Regions from separate parts of the Burkholderia sp. AW49-1 genome, predicted to be linked through region 2. Evidence: predicted binding sites of a transcription regulator. Region 2 holds the regulator's gene; the other holds the start of a gene.
What was found. The regulator FliA, encoded in region 2, starts transcription of late flagellar genes. The targets are predictions, from matches to a motif close to CTAAAGTTTNNNNNNNNNNNGCCGNTA.

Region 1: a site for FliA is predicted at 1,802-1,828, ahead of flgM (flagellar biosynthesis anti-sigma factor FlgM). Genes of this name have one in related genera too.

What each region holds. Positions count from the first base shown of each region.
Region 1 is NZ_JBSAXF010000013.1:147,123-154,820, forward strand. It holds gene ACV22W_RS20755 (M24 family metallopeptidase) at 1-790, shown strand, start outside; gene ACV22W_RS20760 (flagella synthesis protein FlgN) at 914-1,354, opposite strand; gene flgM (flagellar biosynthesis anti-sigma factor FlgM) at 1,440-1,772, opposite strand; gene flgA (flagellar basal body P-ring formation chaperone FlgA) at 1,891-3,132, opposite strand; gene flgB (flagellar basal body rod protein FlgB) at 3,339-3,827, shown strand; gene flgC (flagellar basal body rod protein FlgC) at 3,863-4,288, shown strand; gene ACV22W_RS20785 (flagellar hook assembly protein FlgD) at 4,356-5,102, shown strand; gene flgE (flagellar hook protein FlgE) at 5,131-6,372, shown strand; gene flgF (flagellar basal-body rod protein FlgF) at 6,393-7,151, shown strand; gene flgG (flagellar basal-body rod protein FlgG) at 7,187-7,698, shown strand, end outside.
Region 2 is NZ_JBSAXF010000008.1:186,747-194,444, forward strand. It holds gene flhB (flagellar biosynthesis protein FlhB) at 1-564, shown strand, start outside; gene flhA (flagellar biosynthesis protein FlhA) at 561-2,663, shown strand; gene flhF (flagellar biosynthesis protein FlhF) at 2,660-4,399, shown strand; gene ACV22W_RS15375 (nucleotide-binding protein) at 4,392-5,201, shown strand; gene ACV22W_RS15380 (RNA polymerase sigma factor FliA) at 5,224-5,958, shown strand; S-adenosyl-L-homocysteine riboswitch at 6,043-6,159, shown strand; gene ahcY (adenosylhomocysteinase) at 6,194-7,612, shown strand.

The DNA of each region.
Region 1 (7,698 bases), on a different contig from region 2:
GGCGGCGATCGCCGAAACGATGCGCTGGGCGAAGGCCGGCGAGCCGGGGCGGCGCCATACCGAGTACGACCTGGCCCGCACGATCAACGACGCGTACGGCGCCCGTTCGGCGGTCGCGCTGACGTTCCCGTCGATCGCGGCGAATGGCGCGAACAGCGCGTTCGCGCATTACACGGCGGCGAGCGCCGACGTCGAGCTGACCGAAGGCGAGCTCGTGCTGCTCGACAGCGGCGCTTACTACGACGCCGGTTTCGCGACGGACTGCACGCGCGTCGTGCTGCGTCGCACGCGGCCGGAGACGGTCGCGCAGCCGTGGCAGCGCGAGATCTACACGGTCGCGCTGAAGGCGTGCATCAAGGGGCTCGTCACGCGTTTCCCGAAGACGGCGACGGGCGGCGACGTCGATGCGACGGTGCGCCAGGTGTGCCGCGACCACGGCTACGATTTCGGCCACGGCACCGGGCACGGCGTCGGGATCCACGTGCACGAGGGCGGCGTGCGGTTCGCGCCGGGCGCGAAGTACGGGCTGGTGCCGAACGCGGTGATTTCGGTCGAGCCGGGCATCTACGTGCCGGGCAAGGGTGGCGTGCGGATCGAGAACATCGTGATCGTGCGCGCGGACGACGACGCGTCGGACACCGTGGCGTTCGAGAACATCGTCACGGTCGGCTACGACTGGGACCTGATCGACGTCGAATTGCTGAACGACGACGAGCGCGCGTATCTGCGCGACTACGAACGGCTTTGCGTGGAACGCGGCACGCAGGTCACCGCGTGTCCGCTGCTGTAAGACGGGGAAGGGGCGCGCGGCCGAGGCAGGGCCGCGCGGTGCGCAGCCGGCGCGTCGATGCGCCGGCGTGATCGGTACGTCAGTGGAATCGGGGCAGTCGGTGCAGTCGGTACGGTCGGGGCATCAGCGCATCAGCGCCGACACACGCCCGTCCGGGCCATAGACCCCGGCCGGCGCGGGCGCCGAGCGCAGCACCGCGAGCGCTCGCTCGTTGTAGTCCATCCGGATCCGGATCAGCATCCCGTTGGTCGCATTGGCCTGGCGCGCGCGTTCGGCGGCCTGCAGCAACAACTGCCAGCGGCCGGCGAGGCGGGCATCGCGCTCGGCGGCCTGGTCCATCCCTTTCTTGCCGGCCGGAAAGCCGAGCGCGGACAACTGCGTGTCGCGCGTGCGCTCGAGCTGCGCGAGCCGGTCGATCAACGCGCTTTTCTTCTCGACGATGCCGGGCAGCACGTCGAGCGGCTCCGGCGTCGTCAGTGCCTTTTCCTCGTAGGCGAGCAGGGACGCGAACGCTTCGACCGTCGCGTGTTCGTCGTTGACCGTGGCCAGCAGCTCTTCTCTCATCGCGTCATGCTCGTCGCGCCGGCACGCGTGTCCGCATGCCGGCAAACCAGGGGACCGGTCCGGGCGTGACGGGCCCCGGGCCGGCTCAGTTGCCCTGCGAGCGCTGCTGTTGCAGCAGGTCGCGGGCGGTATTCAGTACGCCGTCGGCGATCTTGTTCACGTCGATCGTCAACGTGCCGTTGTTCAGCGCGTCCTTGATCGACTGGACGAGGGCCGTGTCGATGTCGGCGCTGCCGGAGGCCGACAGCGAACGCAGCTGGCCGGACAGACCCGACAGGTTCACGGTCGTGTCGCCGCCGGTCGATCCTGCGTCGGCCGCTTGCGCGGACGACGACGAAGCCGCGCCGGATTGCGCGCGGGTCGCGCCGTTGCCGGTCGACGCGAGTGGGCTCGGGTTCGGAGTGGAATCGATCTTCACGATGGGTTTCCTGTACGGTATGACCCAGATAACGGCCGGGTCGGCCCGAACTTTAGCATCGTGAGCCCGACATTCTCCGAATAGACAATTCTTTGCAATCTTGCGGCGGGATCCGTCCCTATAGCGGAATTTCCACGGTCCCGGCGTCCTTGACGATCGCCGTGACGATCTGCCCCGCCGCCATCCTGACCCGCACCGACTGGCCCGGCGCCGCATTCGCGAGCGCGCTGCCCTCGGCCGAGATCGTGAAGCCGGGCCCGGCCGCGACGACCCGCACCGTCTGGCCGGCCGACACCGACGCGGCGCTCTTCAGCATGTCCTGGCGCAGCGGCAGCCCGGCCGAGATCCGGGCCAGCGCGGTCGCGCCGACCGCCTGCGCGGGATCGGTGATCACCGCCAGCGGCAGCACCGTCAGGTCGCCGTCGCGCGCGACGAGGTCGGCCGCAGTGAGCGGCTCGCCGGGCGCGATCTGCCGCGCGGCGACGTAATAGGTGGCCTGCACGGCGACCTTCGCCTGCAGATAGACGGTCCACGGCCGCTCGCCGGCGCAGCGCACGCCGACCGTCGTGCGGCCCCACAGGCGCGCGCCGGTCGGCAGGAACGGCTCGAGCGTCGTGCAGGCGGCGAGCCCGCGCGGAAATGCGGTCGCGACGGTCGCGGTGGTCTTGCCCGGCAGGCCCGCGACCTGCTGCTGCAGGAATGCGAGGGCTGTGCGCCGGATCGTGTCTGGGTCCTGCTGGCCGGCCGGCGTGGCCGGCTGGAGCGTGGCGGCGGCCTGGGCCGGGTTGGCGGCAGCGGCCGGCGCGCGCGGCGCCGGCGCGGCTGAAGCGGCCCGGGCCGCGGCCATGCGCGCGGCGATGGCCGGTCGTGCGGAATTCGCGGAATTCGATGCGGGCTCGGCCGTACCGGCGACGACGGTCGCGACGGCACCCGGATCGGCGGCGCGCCGTGCGCCATCGCCCGCGTTCGTGCGCGCGGCGGCGTAGACGGGGCGCGGCGCGGGCGCCGGCACGGCGGCCGGCGGCGGGACGCTCGTCACGACCATCGAGCCGGCCGGCAGCGCCGCAGAGCCGGCCGAGGCCGCGCCGGTCATGCCGGCGCCACCACCCGCGCCAACGGCACCGCCCGCCATCGCCATGCCCGTACCCGAAGCCGTGCCCGCATTCCCGCCGAACTGCCCGCCGCTCGCCGCGTTCGCATGCGCGAGCGCGGTTTCGGCCGTCTCGCCGCGTCCGGGAATCACGATCATCCCGTCGTCCGCGTGCGCAAGCGGCACCGCGAGCCACAGCGCCGCGGCGAGCGCGAACGCCCGCGCCATGCGCGTGCCGCGTCCGTCGTTTCCGCGAAGTGCGCCTGTCATCGCCGTGTCCTCGAAGCCGTTGATCCGATTCGCATTCTAGGGAGCCCGGCCGTCGCGCAAACGATGAATAGAGGGGGCCTTTGCCGCGTTATTCGTCCGATTGCCGGTTGCGCCCGACGCCTACCATCGCTGTCATGGAAAAAAGCCCCTTGGGTCGCCATCCGGCGCAAGGGGGCGTGCAGCGCTTCATACGGAGAGACGCACACATGCTGGACAAACTCGATGCCGAATTCGCGTTCGGCCGACAGGCGCTCGACGTGCGCGCCTATCGGCAGGAACTGCTGTCGTCGAACATCGCGAACGCCGACACGCCCGGCTATCAGGCCCGCGACGTCGACTTCGCGTCGACCCTCGCGCGCTCGCTGAAGCAGACCGGCGGCGGCCTCGCGCCGAGCAACGCCGCGCAGCTGCCGATGGCGCAGCCGGCCGGCGTGACGAGCGGGATGACGATGGTGTCGACGGCGCCCGGCCACATGGCCGGCACCGCGAAGCTGATTCCGACGGGCGGCCCGGCCGACGACTACGGTCGCGCGCAGTACCGGATGCCGCTGCAGCCGTCGCTCGACGGCAACACGGTCGATCTCGACGTCGAGCGCGTGCAGTTCGCGAACAATGCGCTGCACTACGAAACCGGGATGACCGTGATGACCCAGCAGATCAAGGCGATGATCGCCGCGATCTCGACGAACTCGTAAGCGCGCGCCGCTTTCGCCCCGAACAAGGAGCCCTCATGCCCTCGTTGATGAACATCTTCGGCGTCGCCGGTTCGGCGCTGTCCGCGCAATCGCAGCGCCTGAACGTCACCGCGTCGAACCTCGCGAACGCCGACAGCGCGACCGGCCCCGACGGCAAGCCGTACAAGGCCAAGCAGGTCGTGTTCGCGACCGATCCGATCGGCGGCGCGCGCACCGCGTCCGGCCAGGGCGTCGGCGGCGTGCGCGTGACCAGGGTGGTCGACGATCCGTCGCCGATGAAGTCGACCTACGACCCGGCGAACCCGGCCGCCGACGCGAATGGCTACGTGCAGATGCCGAACGTCGATCCGGTGCAGGAGATGGTGAACATGATCTCGGCGTCGCGCTCGTACCAGGCCAACGTCGAGACGCTGAACACCGCGAAGACGCTGATGCTCAAGACGCTGACGATCGGCACGTAAGCCGCGCGCCGGGCGTCCTTCCCCACCGAGACCCAGACCCGACAGTTCCGACACAAGGCCACCCAGGATGACTTCCACCAGCACGACGATCGGCAGCAACGGCACCAACGTGTCGACCCTGCCGACCGACACGATGAACACCAACAACGTGTCGACGAACGGCACATCGGCGAGCGACCTGCAGGCGACGTTCCTGAAGCTGCTCGTCACGCAGCTGCAGAACCAGGATCCGACGAGCCCGGTCGACAGCTCGCAGATGACGTCGCAGCTCGCGCAGATCAACACGGTGAGCGGCATCGCGCAGCTGAACACGTCGCTCACGTCGCTGTCGACGCAGCTCGCGGCCGGCCAGCAGACGCAGGCCGCGCTGCTGATCGGCACGAACGTGCTCGCGCCGGGCAACAGCGTCGCGGTGAAGAGCGGCGCTGCGTCGCCGTTCGGCGTGTCGCTCGCGAACGACGTGTCGAACCTGACGATCACCGTGAAGAACAGCTCGGGCGTCGTCGTCAACACGATCAACGCAGGCAAGCAGTCGGCCGGCACGGTGCCGTTCAACTGGACGCCGACCGATGCGGCCGGCAACGCGCTGCCGGACGGCAAGTACACCGTGAGCGCGCAATACACGGGCTCGGACGGCAAGACATATGCGCCGACCGTGCTCGCGGCCGCGCAGGTGCAGAGCGTGATCAAGCAGGCCGACGGCACGGCGGGGCTCGTGCTGTCGAACGGCACGACGGTGGGCTTGACCCAGGTCGCGTCGATCTTCCCGAACACCGCGTCGTCGTCGTCCGGCGGCACGACCACCACCAACTGATCCAGATTTCTCGAAAACGGAGACCGAAATGGGTTATCAACAGGGTCTGAGCGGCCTCGCCGGCGCATCGAACGCGCTCGACGTGATCGGCAACAACATCGCGAACGCGAACACGGTCGGCTTCAAGTCGAGCACCGCGCAGTTCTCCGACATGTACGCGAACTCGGTCGCGACGTCGGTCAACACGCAAATCGGGATCGGTACGACGCTCGCCTCGGTGCAGCAGCAGTTCGGCCAGGGCACGATCAACACGACGAACTCGTCGCTCGACGTCGCGATCAACGGCAACGGCTTCTTCCAGATGTCGAACAACGGCGTGACGACGTACTCGCGCGACGGCACGTTCCAGCGCGACAAGAACGGCTTCATCGTCGACTCGCAAGGCCGTAACCTGATGGGTTACGCGGCCAACACGGGCGGCGTGATCAACACCGCGCAGACCGTGCCGCTGCAGGCGCCGACCAGCAACATCGCGCCGACCGCGACGACCAAGATCACCGGCCAGTTCAACCTGAACTCGCAGGACACGGTGCCGACCAAGACGCCGTTCAGCGCGACCGACACCACGACGTACAACTACTCGACGTCGATCCAGGTGTACGACTCGCTCGGCGGCTCGCAAGCGGTCAACATGTATTTCGTGAAGTCGGCGGCAGGCACGTGGGAAGCCTACGCGGGCGTGCAGGGCGGCACCACGACGGACCTCGGCACGGTCACGTTCAACTCGTCAGGCGCGATCCAGAGCACGACGACGGGCACGCCGGCCGCGCCGACCGCATCGCTCGGCCAGTTCCAGTTCACCGTCCCGAACACCGACGGCTCGGCGACGCCGCAGCAGCTCACGCTCGACCTGACCGGCACCACGCAGTACGGCGGCAAGGACGGCGTGAACAACCTCGCGCAGGACGGCTATGCGAGCGGCACGCTGACGACCTTCTCGATCGGCGCCGACGGCAAGCTGACCGGCAACTACTCGAACGGCCAGACGTCGGTGCTCGGCCAGATCGTGCTCGCGAACTTCAACAACCCGAACGGGCTCGTCAACCTCGGCGGCAACCAGTACGCCGAATCGTCCGCGTCGGGCGTGCCGCAGATTTCGTCGCCGGGCAGCACGAACCACGGTTCGCTGCAGGGCAGCGCGCTCGAGAACTCGAACGTCGATCTCACGTCGCAGCTCGTCAACCTGATCACCGCGCAGCGCAACTACCAGGCGAACGCGCAGACGATCAAGACGCAGCAGACCGTCGACCAGACGCTCATCAACCTGTAATGCGCGGATAACCGGCAGCCATGGACCGACTGATCTACACGGCGATGACGGGCGCGTCGCAGTCGCTCGACCAGCAGGCGATCGTCGCGAACAACCTCGCGAACGCGTCGACGACGGGCTTTCGCGCGCAGCTCGCGACCTATCGCGCGGTGCCGATGAACTTCGGCGACGGCAGCAACATCGACCCGACGACGACGCGCACCTACGTGCTCGCATCGACGCCCGGCGCGGATTACGCACCGGGCCCGATCACGCGCACCGGCAACCCGCTCGACGTCGCCGTGCAGGGCGCCGGCTGGCTGTCGGTGCAGGCCGCCGACGGCAGCGAGGCCTACACGCGTGCCGGCAACCTGCACGTCGACGAAAACGGCCAGCTCGTCAACGCGAGCAACCTGCCGGTGATCGGCAACGGCGGCCCGATCTCGGTGCCGCCGAACGCGGAAGTGACGATCGGCAAGGACGGCACGGTGTCGGCGTTGATGCCGGGCGATCCGCCGACGGCGGTCGCGATCGTCGACCAGATGAAGCTCGTGAACCCGGACCCCGCCACGCTCACGCGCGGCAACGACGGGCTGTTCCGCACCGCCGACGGCAATCCGGCCGATACCGATCCGAACGTGGTCGTCACGCCGAATTCGCTCGAAGGCAGCAACGTGAACCCGGTGACCGCGATGGTCGCGATGATCGACAACGCACGGGCGTTCCAGCTGCAGTCCAAGCTGATCCAGACGGCCGACCAGAACGAGCAGTCGGCGAACCAGCTGCTCAACTTCAGCTGAGCGGCACGGCCCTCGCTACCAGGAGAAGATTCAACATGAACCGATCGCTCTACATCGCCGCCACCGGCATGAATGCGCAGCAGGCGCAGATGGACGTGATCTCGAACAACCTCGCGAACACCAGCACCAACGGCTTCAAGGCGTCGCGCGCGGTGTTCGAGGATCTGCTGTACCAGACCATCCGCCAGCCGGGCGCGAACTCGACGCAGCAGACCGAACTGCCGTCGGGCCTGCAGCTCGGCACCGGCGTGCAGCAGGTCGCGACCGAGCGCCTGTATACGCAGGGCGGCCTCACGCAGACCGGCAACTCGAAGGACGTCGCGATCAACGGCGCGGGCTTCTTCCAGGTGCTGATGCCGGACGGCACGAACGCATACACGCGCGACGGCTCGTTCCAGACCAACGCGCAGGGCCAGCTCGTCACGTCGAGCGGCTACCAGATCCTGCCGGCGATCACCGTGCCGCAGAACGCGCAGTCGCTCACGATCGGCAAGGACGGCGTCGTGTCGGTCACGCAGCCGGGCTCGAGCAACGCGGTGCAGATCGG
Region 2 (7,698 bases):
ATCTGGCAGTACAACAAGAAGTTGCGCATGACGAAGGAAGAAGTGAAGCGCGAGCATCGCGAGAACGAAGGCGATCCGCACGTGAAGGGCCGCATCCGCCAGCAGCAGCGCGCGATCGCGCGGCGCCGGATGATGGCCGCCGTGCCGAAGGCCGACGTGGTCGTCACGAACCCGACGCACTTCGCCGTCGCGCTGCAGTACACGGACGGCGAGATGCGCGCGCCGAAGGTCGTCGCGAAGGGCGTGAACCTCGTCGCCGCGCGCATCCGCGAGCTCGCGGCCGAGCACAACGTGCCGCTGCTCGAAGCGCCGCCGCTCGCGCGTGCGCTGTATCACAACGTCGAACTCGAACGCGAGATTCCCGGCTCGCTGTACTCGGCCGTCGCCGAAGTGCTCGCGTGGGTCTACCAGCTGCGGCGCTTCCGCTCGGAAGGCGGCGCCTTCCCGGCCGCGCCGGTCGATCTCGACGTGCCGGCCGATCTCGACAAGGGGTCGTCGGTATCGGCCGACGACGAGCGTGAAGAAGCCGAAGACACGCTCGGCAAGCAAGGAAACGCAGCATGAGCACCCCGACCACCGGCCTGTTCGCCAAACGCCAGAATCCGTTTGCCGGCACCAACCTGCGCGCGCTCGCGGGCCCGATCCTCATCTGCATGATCCTGGGGATGATGATCCTGCCGCTGCCGCCGCTGCTGCTGGATCTGCTGTTCACGTTCAACATCGCGCTGTCGGTGATGGTGCTGCTCGTCAGCATGTACACGATGAAGCCGCTCGACTTCGCGGCGTTCCCGAGCGTGCTGCTGTTCTCGACGCTGTTGCGCCTGTCGCTGAACGTCGCGTCGACGCGCGTCGTGCTGCTCGAGGGCCACACCGGCCCCGACGCGGCCGGCCAGGTGATCGAGGCGTTCGGCCACTTCCTCGTCGGCGGCAACTTCGCGGTCGGCATCGTTGTCTTCGTGATCCTGATGATCATCAACTTCATGGTGATCACGAAGGGCGCGGGGCGGATCGCCGAAGTGTCCGCGCGCTTCACGCTCGACGCGATGCCGGGCAAGCAGATGGCGATCGACGCCGACCTGAACGCGGGCCTCATCAATGAAGAGCAGGCACGCAAGCGGCGCCTCGCCGTGTCGCAGGAAGCCGAGTTCTACGGCTCGATGGACGGCGCGTCGAAGTTCGTGCGCGGCGACGCGATCGCGGGCCTGATCATCATGGCGATCAACGTGATCGGCGGGCTGATCGTCGGGATGGTGCAGCACGACATGTCGTTCGCGGCGGCCGGCACCAACTACACGCTGCTGACGATCGGCGACGGCCTCGTCGCGCAGATCCCGTCGCTCGTGATCTCGACGGCGGCCGGCGTGATCGTGTCGCGGGTCGCGACCGACGAGGACATCGGCACGCAGATCACCGGCCAGCTGTTCACCAACCCGCGCGTGCTGACCATCACCGGCGCGATCATCGTGCTGATGGGGCTGATCCCGGGCATGCCGCACTTCGCGTTCCTCGCGCTCGGCGGCGGCGCGATCTGGCTGGCCCGCACGCAAGTCCGCCGCGCGGCGGCCCGCGTGGCGGCCGGCGACGTGACCGAGATCGCACCGCCCGCCGCGCTGCCGGGCGACAGCCACGAGGCGACCTGGGACGACGTGCAGCTGATCGATCCGCTCGGCCTCGAAGTCGGCTACCGCCTGATTCCGCTCGTCGACAAGAACAGCGACGGCGAACTGCTCAAGCGCATCAAGAGCATCCGCAAGAAATTCGCGCAGGAGATCGGCTTCCTGCCGCCGGTGATCCACATCCGCGACAACCTCGAACTGCGGCCGAACGCATACCGGATCGCGCTGAAGGGCGTCGAGATCGGCGCCGGCGAAGTGTTCCCGGGCCAGTGGCTCGCGATCAATCCGGGCCAGGTGACGGCCGCGCTGCCGGGCGCCGTGACGCAGGACCCGGCGTTCGGGCTGCCGGCCGTGTGGATCGACGTCGCGATGCGCGAGCAGGCGCAGGTGTACGGCTACACGGTCGTCGACGCGAGCACGGTCGTCGCGACGCACCTGAACCATCTGGTCGTCCAGCACGCGGCCGAACTGCTCGGCCGCCAGGAAGTGCAGGCGTTGGTCGAGCGCACCGGCAAGGATGCACCGTCGCTCGTCGAGGACCTCGTGCCGAAGACGATCTCGCTGACGACGCTGCAGAAAGTGCTGCAGAACCTGCTCGAGGAAGGCGTGCCGATCCGCGACATGCGCACGATCCTCGAGGCCGTGTCCGAACACGCGGGCCGTGGCGACGCGTACGAGATCACCGCCGCGGTGCGGCTGTCGCTCGGCCGCGCGATCACGCAGCAGTGGTATCCGGGCTCGGGCGAGATGCAGGTGATGGGCCTCGATTCGAATCTCGAGCGCGTGCTGTCGCAGGCGCTCGCCACCGGCGCGAACCCGGGCCTCGAGCCCGGCCTCGCGCACAACCTTCTGACCGGCACGCAGCAGGCGATGCTGCGTCAACAGAATCTCGGGCTGCCGCCCGTGCTGCTGGTGCAGCACGCGCTGCGCGCGATGCTCGCGCGTTTCCTGCGCCGCAGCCTGCCGCAACTGAAAGTGCTGTCGTATGCCGAAGTGCCGGACACGCGCACGATCAAAGTCGTTAACGTCATCGGGGGTTCCGCTTGAACATTCGCAAATTCACCGGCGCGACCAGCCGCGACGCGCTTCGCCTCGTGCGCGAGGCACTCGGCGCCGACGCCGTCGTGCTGTCGAACCGCACGCTCGATGACGGCAGCGTCGAAATCGTCGCACTCGCCGACTCGGATCTCGCCGCGGTCACGCCGCCGGCCGCCGTCCGGGCGCGCACCCTCGCGCCGCGCGCGCCGGAATCCGTGCCGGCCGCGGCCGTTCCGGGCATCGTGTCGCGCCCGGGTGCCGGGCTCGCGCGCCCGGCCGTCAATCCGTATGCGGCGGGCGAAGGCGGCCTGCCGGACGTGTTCTCGTCGGTGTTCGGCGCGAGCGCCGAAATGACGGAGCCGGCCGCGGAAGCGGTCGCCTTCGACACGACATCGCCGGCGCCGGCCGCACCTGCGCCCGCTGCCGGCGCGCAGGCGGCAGCGTCCGAACCCGCGCCGTGGCTCGTCGAGCACGCGAAGCGCCTGACCCAGCAGCGCGAAGCGCTGATCGCCCGCACGCAGGCCGCACCGGCCGCGCCGCAAGCGCCGGCGCGCGCGCAGCAGGACGCCGCGCCCGCGACGCCGGCTGGCTGGGCGCGCGACATCGTGCGCGACGCCGAACGCCGGATGCCGTCGGCCACCGCGTCCACGAACCGCCAGAGCGAAGCGGGCGCCGCGAAGCCGGCCGAACGCACGCGCCTGTCCGCGGAAGCAGCGGCCGCGGTGGCCGACGCGGTGAAGACGCGCATCGAGAGCATCGTCAACGACACGGTGATGCACGAGCTCGGCGCGATGCGCGGGATGATGGAAGAGCAGTTCGACAGCCTGATGTGGCACGACCGCCAGCGCCGCAGCCCGGTGCACGGCGCGCTGACCAGGCACCTGTTCTCGGCCGGCTTCTCCGCGCAACTGGTGCGCATGCTGGTCGACAACCTGCCGTCCGGCGACGACGCGCAGACCTTCGAGCAGGCCGCCGAATGGGCGCAGTCGGTGCTCGCGGCGAACCTGCCGGTGCTCGAGAGCGAAGACGCGCTGATGGAGCGCGGCGGCGTGTTCGCGCTGATGGGGCCGACCGGCGTCGGCAAGACGACCACCACGGCGAAGCTCGCCGCGCGCTGCGTGATGCGCTTCGGCGCGAGCAAGGTCGCGCTCCTGACCACCGACAGCTACCGGATCGGCGGCCACGAGCAGCTGCGCATCTTCGGCAAGATCCTCGGCGTGCCCGTGCACGCGGTGAAGGATGCGGGCGATCTCGAGCTCGCACTGTCCGAGCTGCGCAACAAGCACATCGTGCTGATCGACACGATCGGCATGAGCCAGCGCGACCGCGCGCTGTCCGACCAGATCGCGATGCTGCACGGCGCGAACGCGCCGGTGCAGCGCCTGCTGCTGCTGAACGCGACGAGCCACGGCGACACGCTCAACGAGGTCGTCCAGGCCTACCGCAGCGCGGCCGAGTATCCCGATCTCGCCGGCTGCATCCTGACCAAGCTCGACGAGGCGACCCACCTCGGCGGCGTGCTCGACACGGTGATCCGCTACAAGCTGCCGGTCCATTACGTGTCGACCGGCCAGAAAGTGCCGGAAAACCTGTACGTCGCATCGACCCGGTTCCTGCTGAAGAGCGCGTTCTGTGTGCCGCGCGACGGCTCGCCCTTCGTGCCGCAAGACGAGGACATGCCGACGCTGCTTTCCGCACTGACCGCACGTTCCACCGCCGAGCTGCACGAGGTGCGATTTGGATAAACGGATCATCGATCAGGCCGAAGGGCTGCGGCGCCTGCTGGCCGGGCGCGCGTCGCGCATCGTCGCGGTGACGGGCGGGCCGGCGGGCGTCGGCTGCACGACGACCGTCGTGAACGTCGCGGCGGCGCTGACCGCGCTCGGCAAGGACGTGCTCGTCGTCGACGAGCGCGCCGACGTGCATTCGGCCACGGCGACGCTCGCGGGCGCCTGGCTGCGCGACGGCGAACGCACGCGCGTCGCCGCCGGGTTCGGCCTGTGCGCGGCCGCGCGGGACGGCTACAGCGATTCGCAACTGAGCGACTTCATCGACGGCCAGGCCGACATCGTGCTGGTCGACGCGCAGCTCGGTGCAGACGGCACGTTCTCCCCGCTCGCGCGCGAGGCGCACGACGTGCTGATCGTCACGCGGGTCGCCGCGCAAGCGATCACCGAGGCGTACGCGTGCATGAAGCGCCTGCATTTCGCGCACGCGGTCGCGCAGTTCCGCGTGCTGACCAATCATGTCGGCAGCCACGCCGACGCCAGGACCGCATTCGACAACCTCGCGGGCGTCGCGAGCCGCTACCTGACGGTGTCGATCGCCGACGCCGGCTGCGTGAGCGCCGATCCGCTCGTCGAGCATGCGCGCGAGCTGATGCATACCGCGGTCGACGCGTTCCCGTCGTCGGTTGCCGCGCGCGATTACCGGCAGATCGCCGCCGACCTGCTGTACTGGCCGATGCGCCCGCGATCGGGCGCCGGCCGCGCCGTGCATGCGGGCGGCAAGCCGTCGTACGAGGCGGGTGCGGCACACGCCGCGTGAGCGCCACCGGAAGGAGAGAGCCATGATGTACAACGCTCAAGGAAAGATGACCCAGGCCGACGTGCTCGCGCAATACGCGCCGCTCGTGCGGCGCCTGGGGCTGCAGCTCGTCGCGAAGATGCCGGCGAGCGTCGATCTCGACGACCTGATCCAGGCCGGCATGATCGGGCTGATGGACGCGGCCGGCCGCTACAAGGAAGACCAGGGTGCGCAGTTCGAGACCTACGCGACCCAGCGCATCCGTGGCGCGATGCTCGACGAGCTGCGCAGCAACGACTGGCTGCCGCGCAGCTTGCGCAAGACGTCGCGCGAGGTCGAGTACGCGGTGCACCAGGTCGAGCAGCAGCTCGGCCGCTCGGCGAGCGAGGCCGAGATCGCGCAGCACCTGAAGATGCCGCTCGACGAATACCAGGGGATGCTGCAGGACTTGCACGGCAGCCAGCTCATCTACTACGAGGATTTCGATCGCGCGGCCGACGACGAGCCGTTCCTCGACCGCTATCGCGTCGATCACGCCGATCCGCTGTCGTCGCTGCTCGACGAACACCTGCGCGAGGCGCTCGTCGAAGCGATCGAGCGGCTGCCCGAGCGCGAGAAACTGCTGATGTCGCTGTACTACGAGCGTGGGCTGAACCTGCGCGAGATCGGCGCGGTGCTCGAGGTCAGCGAGTCGCGCGTGTGCCAGCTGCACAGCCAGGCCGTCGCGCGCCTGCGCGCGCGGTTGCGCGAACAGGCATGGGTCGGCGCCGAGAACTGACCCTTTCATAACGCCCGCGCGCGTCGACGCCGCGCGCGGCGCGCGGCGCGCATTTCCCGCGCCGATTTGCTACAATCCCTCCCGTTTTCCGAGGAGCGTTGCGACGGACCATCCTGCGTCCGCCAGGCTCGGAAAGCTTCACCAAGCAGCCGTGCGGCAACATTCGCGCCGGCCCCGCTTCCTGAACGGCGCTCACGTCACCAATTTCTAGAACTTTTTTAGAAAGGAGGGCGTGATGAACGCCATTATCGATTCGCAAGCTTCCAAGGATTACATCGTCGCCGACATGGCGCTTGCCGGCTGGGGCCGCAAGGAGCTGAACATCGCCGAGACCGAAATGCCGGGCCTCGTGCAGATCCGCGACGAATACAAGGCGCAGCAGCCGCTGAAGGGCGCGCGCATCGCAGGTTCGCTGCACATGACGATCCAGACCGGCGTGCTGATCGAGACGCTGAAGGCGCTCGGCGCCGATGTCCGCTGGGCGTCGTGCAACATCTTCTCGACGCAGGACCACGCCGCTGCCGCGATCGTCGAAGCCGGCACGCCGGTGTTCGCGTTCAAGGGCGAGTCGCTCGACGAATACTGGGAATTCTCGCACCGCATCTTCGAATGGCCGAACGGCGAATTCGCGAACATGATCCTGGACGACGGCGGCGACGCAACGCTGCTGCTGATCCTCGGCTCGAAGGCCGAGAAGGACCGTTCGGTGATCGCGAAGCCGACCAACGAGGAAGAAGTCGCGCTCTTCAAGTCGATCGCGAAGCACCTCGACGCCGATCCGACCTGGTACTCGACGCGCCTCGCGCACATCAAGGGCGTGACCGAAGAAACCACGACCGGCGTGCATCGCCTGTACCAGATGGAAAAGGACGGCCGCCTGCCGTTCCCGGCGTTCAACGTGAACGACTCGGTCACGAAGTCGAAGTTCGACAACCTGTACGGCTGCCGCGAGTCGCTCGTCGACGGCATCAAGCGCGCGACCGACGTGATGATCGCGGGCAAGGTCGCGGTCGTCGCGGGCTACGGCGACGTGGGCAAGGGTTGCGCGCAATCGCTGCGCGGCCTGGGCGCGACGGTGTGGGTCACCGAAATCGACCCGATCTGCGCGCTGCAGGCGGCGATGGAAGGCTACCGCGTCGTGACGATGGAATATGCCGCCGACAAGGCCGACATCTTCGTGACGGCGACCGGCAACTACCACGTGATCAACCACGATCACATGAAGGCGATGCGCCACAACGCGATCGTCTGCAACATCGGCCACTTCGACTCGGAAATCGACGTCGCGTCGACCCGCCAGTATCAGTGGGAAAACATCAAGCCGCAGGTCGACCACATCATCTTCCCGGACGGCAAGCGCGTGATCCTGCTGGCCGAAGGCCGCCTCGTGAACCTCGGCTGCGCGACCGGCCACCCGTCGTTCGTGATGTCGAACTCGTTCGCGAACCAGACGCTTGCGCAGATCGAACTCTTCACGCGCGGCGAACAGTACGAGAACAAGGTGTACGTGCTGCCGAAGCATCTCGACGAAAAGGTCGCGCGCCTGCACCTCGCGCGCATCGGCGCGAACCTGTCCGTGCTGTCGGACGAGCAGGCTTCGTACATCGGCGTGCAGAAGGACGGCCCGTTCAAGCCGAACCACTACCGCTACTGATGCACCGCCGCCGTCGCGCCGCGTTCATGCGCAGCGCGGCGGCACGGTGCCGGACCGCCGGCCGTCGCGTTATGTCCGCCGCCGCG